Rhodopseudomonas palustris: one gene and its partner. The protein of the gene in region 2 binds, or shares a complex with, the protein of the main gene of each other region. Links are inferred from orthologs where the notes say so. Each region holds a gene or a part of one and is shown on either strand. Other genes may lie near its edges.

Evidence for each region.
Region 1: the proteins of ccmB (region 2) and ccmE are in contact, whole or in part, in a solved structure (PDB 8CE8), measured with the Escherichia coli proteins. The link is inferred for Rhodopseudomonas palustris from one-to-one orthologs.

Annotation. Positions count from the first base shown.
Region 1 is NZ_CP140155.1:565,871-569,135, forward strand. What follows is about bases 202-3,155. They hold ccmE (cytochrome c maturation protein CcmE), read left to right. Parts: upstream 202-1,406; coding sequence 1,407-1,904; downstream 1,905-3,155. Other genes in these bases: ccmI (c-type cytochrome biogenesis protein CcmI), read left to right, coding at 202-1,277; SR870_RS02530 (heme lyase CcmF/NrfE family subunit), read left to right, coding at 1,901-3,155. Also shown: SR870_RS02515 (hypothetical protein), read left to right, coding at 1-12; more of ccmI, read left to right, coding at 174-201; more of SR870_RS02530, read left to right, coding at 3,156-3,265. UniProt on the Escherichia coli protein: Heme chaperone required for the biogenesis of c-type cytochromes. Transiently binds heme delivered by CcmC and transfers the heme to apo-cytochromes in a process facilitated by CcmF and CcmH.
Region 2 is NZ_CP140155.1:4,180,870-4,184,161, reverse strand. The notes cover bases 134-3,114. They hold ccmB (heme exporter protein CcmB), read left to right. Parts: upstream 134-1,280; coding sequence 1,281-1,949; downstream 1,950-3,114. Other genes in these bases: trxA (thioredoxin), read right to left, coding at 2,986-3,114; SR870_RS18900 (LON peptidase substrate-binding domain-containing protein), read right to left, coding at 2,283-2,957; SR870_RS18905 (Trm112 family protein), read right to left, coding at 2,000-2,197; ccmA (heme ABC exporter ATP-binding protein CcmA), read left to right, coding at 308-910. In the rest of the region: aconitate hydratase AcnA, read right to left, coding at 1-86; more of trxA, read right to left, coding at 3,115-3,292. UniProt on the Escherichia coli protein: Required for the export of heme to the periplasm for the biogenesis of c-type cytochromes.

The DNA of each region.
Region 1 (3,265 bases), 3.6 Mb from region 2 along the record:
CGGGCGAGCTGACCGCGAGACCTTGATTCATATCAAGATTTGAACGTCGCGCTGCCGTACTCCGGTGTCGCAAATGTCAATTGCGCCAGCGGTCCGGCCATGGTGTAACCCGGCCGGATTTCGACCGCGTCGCAGCCGGCGTTTGCGCTTTCTTACCCCGGAACCCTCCTCGCATGGCCTTGTGGTTTGTGTTGGCGATCATGACGGCCGTCGCGGTGTTCGCCGTACTGTGGCCGCTCGGCCGAGGCGTCCGCACCGAGCGTCAGGGCAGCGAAGCCAATGTCTACAAGGACCAGCTCGCCGAGGTCGACCGCGACGCCGCCGTCGGGCTGATCGGCCCTGCCGAAGCCTCCGCCGCCCGGGTCGAAATCGGCCGCCGGCTGCTCGCCAGCGCCGATGCCGAAAGCAAGGCTCCGGTGACGACGCGCCGCGGGTTGCGGCGTGGGGTCGCGGTGTTCGCGCTGGTCGGCCTGCCGGCGCTGGCGCTCGCGGTGTATCTGCCGCTCGGCTCGCCGATGCAGGGCGACGATCCGCTGGCGAGCCGCACCAAGACCGCGGCGGCCTCGCAGCCGCTCGAAAGCCTGGTGGCCCAGGTCGAGGCGCATCTGGAGAAGAATCCGACCGACGGCCGCGGCTGGACCGTGCTGGCGCCGGTGCTGACCAAGCTCGGGCGGTTCGACGACGCCGCGCGCGCTTACCGCAATTCGCTGACCTATGCGGGCGAAACCGCCGACCGCCACGCCGATCTCGGCGAGGTGCTGGTGGCGGCTTCGGGCGGCGTGGTGACGGCCGACGCCAAGTCGGAATTCGAGCGTGCGGTGAAACTGAAGGCCGACGATCCGAAGGCAGGGTATTTCCTGGGCCTTGCTGCCGAACAGGACGGGCGGCCGAAGGATGCCGCGGCGATGTGGCGCGCGATGCTGGCGAAGGCGCCGGCGGATGCGCCGTGGAAGCCGATGCTGCAGGCGCAGATCGCCCGGATCGAGGGCACGCCGCTGCCGGCGCTGCCCGACGAGACGATCGCTTCGGCGCAGAACATGAGCGAGGCCGACCGCAGCGCGATGATCCGCGGCATGGTCGACAAGCTCGCCGCCCGGCTGCAGCAGAACGGCGACGACGTCGAGGGATGGCTGCGGCTGGTGCGTGCCTATATGGTGCTGGGCGACGGCGACAAGGTGAAGCAGGCGCAGGCGCAGGCGCGGCAGGCGGTGGCCGGCAATGCCGAGCGGCTGAAGCAGCTCAATGACGGGCTGAAGACTCTCGGGCTGGACGGATGACGACGAGGCCGGAGTTCATGCGGTTTTCCGACAAAATCGTCCGGCAAATGTCGCGCAAGCGCGAAACGCAACGATCAGGCGTCGACCATCACGGCGGCGCTCGGGATGCCGAAACAAGCAAGGCTCACCATGACTCGTAAACAGCGGCGGTTGATGATGATCGGGGGCGCCGGCGTGGTGCTCGTCGTCGCGGTGGGGCTGGTGCTGAACGCGATGCGCGGCTCGATCGTGTTCTTCTCGACGCCGCAGATGGTGCACGAGCAGCATATCGAGGCCGGCAAGCGCTTCCGACTCGGCGGCGTGGTCGAGCCCGGCTCGCTGTCGCGCGGCGAACAACTCGCGGTGGCCTTCAAGGTGTCCGACGGCGCCGCCACCGTGCCGGTGGCGTTCAAGGGCATTCTGCCGGATCTGTTCCGCGAAGGGCAGGGCGTGATCGCCGAGGGGGCGCTCGACACTGCCGGCGTGTTCAAGGCCGATACCGTGCTCGCCAAGCACGACGAAACCTACATGCCGAAGGAAGTCGCCGACGCGCTGAAGAAGCAGGGCCACTGGAAGGACGACTACGAGAAGAAGCCGCCGGGCGCAGGGCCGGCGGCCTCCGCCTCCGCGGCCGGACCGGCGCGATGATCGCCGAGGCCGGTCACTACGCACTGGTGCTGGCGCTGGCGCTGGCGCTGATCCAGTCGACGGTGCCGATCCTCGGCGCGCGGCTGGGCGACGGCGGGCTGATGAACGTCGCGCGCTCGACGGCGCTGGCGCAATTCGCCTTCGTCGCCGTCTCGTTCGGCGCGCTGGTCTGGCTCAACGTCACCTCCGACTTCTCGGTCGTCAACGTCTACGAGAACTCGCATTCGGCCAAGCCGCTGCTCTACAAGATCACCGGCGTGTGGGGAAACCACGAAGGCTCGATGCTGCTGTGGGTGGCGATCCTGGCGCTGTTCGGCGGCATGGTCGCCGCCTTCGGCAACAATCTGCCGCTGTCGCTGCGCGCCCATGTGCTGGCGGTGCAGGCCTGGGTGGCGAGCGCGTTCTATCTGTTCATCCTGATCACATCGAACCCGTTCCTGCGGATTCCCAATCCGCCGCTCGAGGGCCGCGATCTCAATCCGGTGCTGCAGGATATCGGCCTCGCGGTGCATCCGCCGCTGCTGTATCTCGGCTATGTCGGCTTCTCGATCTCGTTCTCGTTCGCCGCGGCAGCGCTGATGGAAGGCCGGCTCGACGCCGCCTGGGCGCGCTGGGTGCGGCCGTGGACGCTGATGGCGTGGATCTTCCTCACGCTGGGGATCGCGATGGGCTCGTACTGGGCCTATTACGAACTCGGCTGGGGCGGCTGGTGGTTCTGGGACCCGGTCGAGAACGCCTCGCTGATGCCGTGGCTCGCCGGCACCGCGCTGTTGCATTCGGCGCTGGTGATGGAGAAGCGCAACGCGCTGAAGGTCTGGACCATCCTCTTGTCGATCCTGACCTTCTCGCTGTCGCTGCTCGGCACCTTCCTGGTGCGCTCAGGCGTCTTGACCTCGGTGCACACCTTCGCCACCGACCCGTCGCGCGGCGTGTTCATCCTGATGATTCTGTGCGTCTTCATCGGCGGCAGTCTGGCGCTGTTCGCGTGGCGCGCCTCGTCGCTGAAGCAGGGCGGGCTGTTCGCGCCGATCTCGCGCGAGGGCGCGCTGGTGCTGAACAATCTGTTCCTCACCACCGCCTGCGCCACGGTGTTCGTCGGCACGCTGTATCCGCTGGCGCTGGAAGTTCTCACCGGCGACAAGATCTCGGTCGGCGCGCCGTTCTTCAATCTCACCTTCGGGCCGCTGATGGTGCCGCTGATGCTGGCGATGCCGTTCGGCCCGCTGCTGGCGTGGAAGCGCGGCGACCTGCTCGGCGCGGCGCAGCGGCTGGTGGCCGCCGGCGTCGTGGCGCTGCTCGCGGTCGCGCTGGTCTGGGCCTGGACCACCGGCGGCCCGGTGCTGGCGCCGCTGGCGATCGGA
Region 2 (3,292 bases):
TCGGCGGTGGGCAGGCTGTAATAGACGTAAGACTTGCTGCCGACCTTGAGGATCTTCCGGCATTTGAAGCTGTCGAGCGAGGTCATGAAAGGCGGGTCCCAGATTTTCGTTTTTCGATGGGCGGGCGAGCGTTCATGCGGGCACCCGGAGAAGCGAGCCGAACGGCTTGCAGGCGCCGATGGTGTACTGCATCAAGTTCCGGCTTATAGAACCTTTCCAGATGCGCCGCCAGTTCGACAACGACTAGCGCCCGCATCGATTGTGAGCAAGACGGTCCCGATTCCGGGGACGGAACAGGCGACGTGGAATGCGGCTTTCGGGACGCGGGCTGAGATGCATACGAGGCGGCCGCGAGGTGTTCGACGGACTCGATTTCGAGGCCGCGGGCGGCGAGGCGCTGGCGCTGGTCGGCCATAACGGCGCCGGCAAGACCTCGCTGCTGCGGCTGATCGCCGGCCTGCTGATGCCGGCGGCTGGTATCATCACGTTCGATGGCGGCGAGCCGGACACCCCGGTGGCGGAACAAGCGCACTATCTCGGCCATCGCGACGCGCTGAAGCCCTCGCTCAGCGTCGTCGAAAATCTCGCCTTCTGGCGCGATTTTCTCGGCGGCGAACCGGCCGATCTGATGGCCGGGATCACCGCCGTGGGCTTGTCGCACGCCGCGGAACTACCGGCCGCGTATCTTTCCGCGGGCCAGCGGCGGCGGCTGTCGATCGCGCGGCTCTTGGTGGTGCGCCGGCCGATCTGGCTGCTCGACGAGCCGACCTCCGCGCTCGACGTCAAAGGTCAGGCGATGTTCGTGAACCTGATGAGCGACCACCTCGCCCGCGGCGGCCTGATCGTCGCCGCCACCCACAGCCCGCTCGGCATCACCACGCGCGAGATGCGGATCGGAGCGGCAGCGTGAGCGGGGTGCGGGTCATGAACGGATTGCGTTTCGCGGCGGCGCGATCGCCGGCGTCGTGCTCGGGGACCCCCACCCCCGACTCCGGACCGAGCCATGGGCAGGCTCCCTCCCAGAGGGCAGGGCAATCACATATAGAATTTCGACGGCACGGGGGCTCTCTTCACCCTCCCCTGGAGGGGGAGGGTCGGCACCCAGGCCGCGAAGCGGCGTGGGTGACGGGGTGGGGTGAGCAGCGGGCACGGCGGATGAACTCTTCGCCACCCCACCCCGCTCGCTGCGCGAGCGACCCTCCCCCTCCAGGGGAGGGTATTCCTCGTGGCAGCCGCAAACCCTCAGATGCGATCGCCGCGCGCAGCGCAGGAGGCCCGCGATGACCGCGCTCGGCGCGATCATTCGCCGCGATGTGAAAATCGCGATGCGGGTCGGCGGCGGGGCGCTGATCGGGGTGCTGTTCTTCCTCACCGTGGTGGTGCTGATGCCGTTCGCGGTCGGCCCCGACCTCAAGCTGCTGCAGCGATTGGGCCCCGCGATCCTGTGGCTCGGCGCGCTGCTGGCGAGCCTGTTGACGCTCGACCGGCTGTTCACCGCCGACGCTGAGGACGGCTCGCTCGATCTGATCGTGATGAGCCGCACGCCGCTGGAACTGACCTGCGCCGCCAAGGCCCTGGCGCATTGGCTCGCCGCCGGCCTGCCGCTGATCGTCGCGACCCCGGTGCTCGGCCTGCTGCTCAACCTCGACGGCACCGCCTCGCTGGCGGTGATGGCGACGCTGCTGGCCGGCACGCCGGCGCTGACCTTCACGGGCATGATCGGCGCCGCGCTGGCGGTGGCGCTACGCCGCGGCGGCCTGCTGATGGCGGTGCTGGTGCTGCCGCTGTCGATCCCGGTGCTGATTTTCGGCGTCGCCGCCTCGCAGGCCGCGATCACAGGGCCGGTGCCGTTCGGCACCCCGTTCTCGATCCTGTGCGCGCTGTCGCTGGCGAGCCTGGTGGTCGGCCCATTCGCCGCCGCGGCGAGCCTGCGCCACGGGCTGGATTGAACGCTGACCGGCCGTGCGGGGCTGCCGTCATGGCGACGCCCGCAGCAGCCTCACCCCAGCTTGCGGGCTTCTTCCGGCAGCATGATCGGAATGCCGTCGCGGATCGGATAGGCGAGCTTGGCGCCGCGCGAGATCAGCTCCTGACGGGCGGCGTCGAATTCCAGCGGGCCCTTGGTGATCGGGCACACCAGGATTTCCAGCAGCTTGCGATCGACGGTGGTCTCGGGGCGCTCGGGGGATGTCGTCATGGTCCACGATCTGGAATGAGGATTGCGGGATTGAAGCGGCAAGTCGGCCCCGGCGTCAACGCGGCGGCGCAAATCGCGCCGGCGCTCACTGCAGCGGAGGATCGCCGCTGGTGCGCTTCTTGGCGAGGTCCATCTCGGTGACCGCGATCAGGATCTCGGCGCGGGTCTTGAGGTCGGGCGCTTCCAGCATCGCCTGCTTCTCCGGCGCGCCATAGGGCGACATCATCGCCAGTGCGTTGACCAGCGCCTCGTTCGGCGCGCTTTCGACGCCGTCCCAGTCGACCTTGAGATTGTTGGCCTTGAGGAAGTCGGTCAGCACCGTGAGCAGCGACTCGCGATCGACCTCGTCCTCGCCCTTGCGGGCGGTGAAATCGTCGACGTAAGGGAAGTAATCCACCTTGCACTGCCGGTAAGGCGTCTTCACCGACAGCTCCTCGACCACCTTGAAGCGCGACACGCCGGTGAGTTCGAGGATGTAGCGGCCGTCGCCGGATTCGGCGAGCTGAGTGATGCGGCCGACGCAGCCGACCTGGAACAGTTTCGGCGCCTCGTCCTTTTCCGAATGCGTCGCGTCGGGCTGGATCATCCCGATCAGCCGGTGGCCGTCGCGCAGTGAATCGTCGACCATCGCCAGATAGCGCGGCTCGAAGATGTTGAGCGGCATCTGGCCGCGCGGCAGCAGCAGCGCGCCCGGCAGCGGAAACACCGGAATCACCTCGGGAAGGTCGGCGGGACCGCGATAGTCGGCATTGATCGGCATCGGCGAATCCCGCAGTTCGAGAGCAACTTCAGGAGAACAGGATGGTCGAGAGCCGCTTGCGCCCCTCGACCGTGGCGTCGTCGACCGGACCCCAGGCCTCGAACAACTGCACCAACTGCTTGCGGGCGCCGTCCTCGTTCCATTTGCGGTCGCGCCTGACGATCTCCAGCAGATGCGTGGTGGCCCCGTCGCGCCGGCCGGCCGCGTTGAGCGCTGTGGCGAGATCGAACCGGGCCTGATGGTCGAGCGGGTCGGCCGCGACCTTCTGCTCGAGTTCCGCGATCGGCCCGACCTGCTCGGCCTGTTCGGCGAGATCGATCATCGCCTGCACCGCC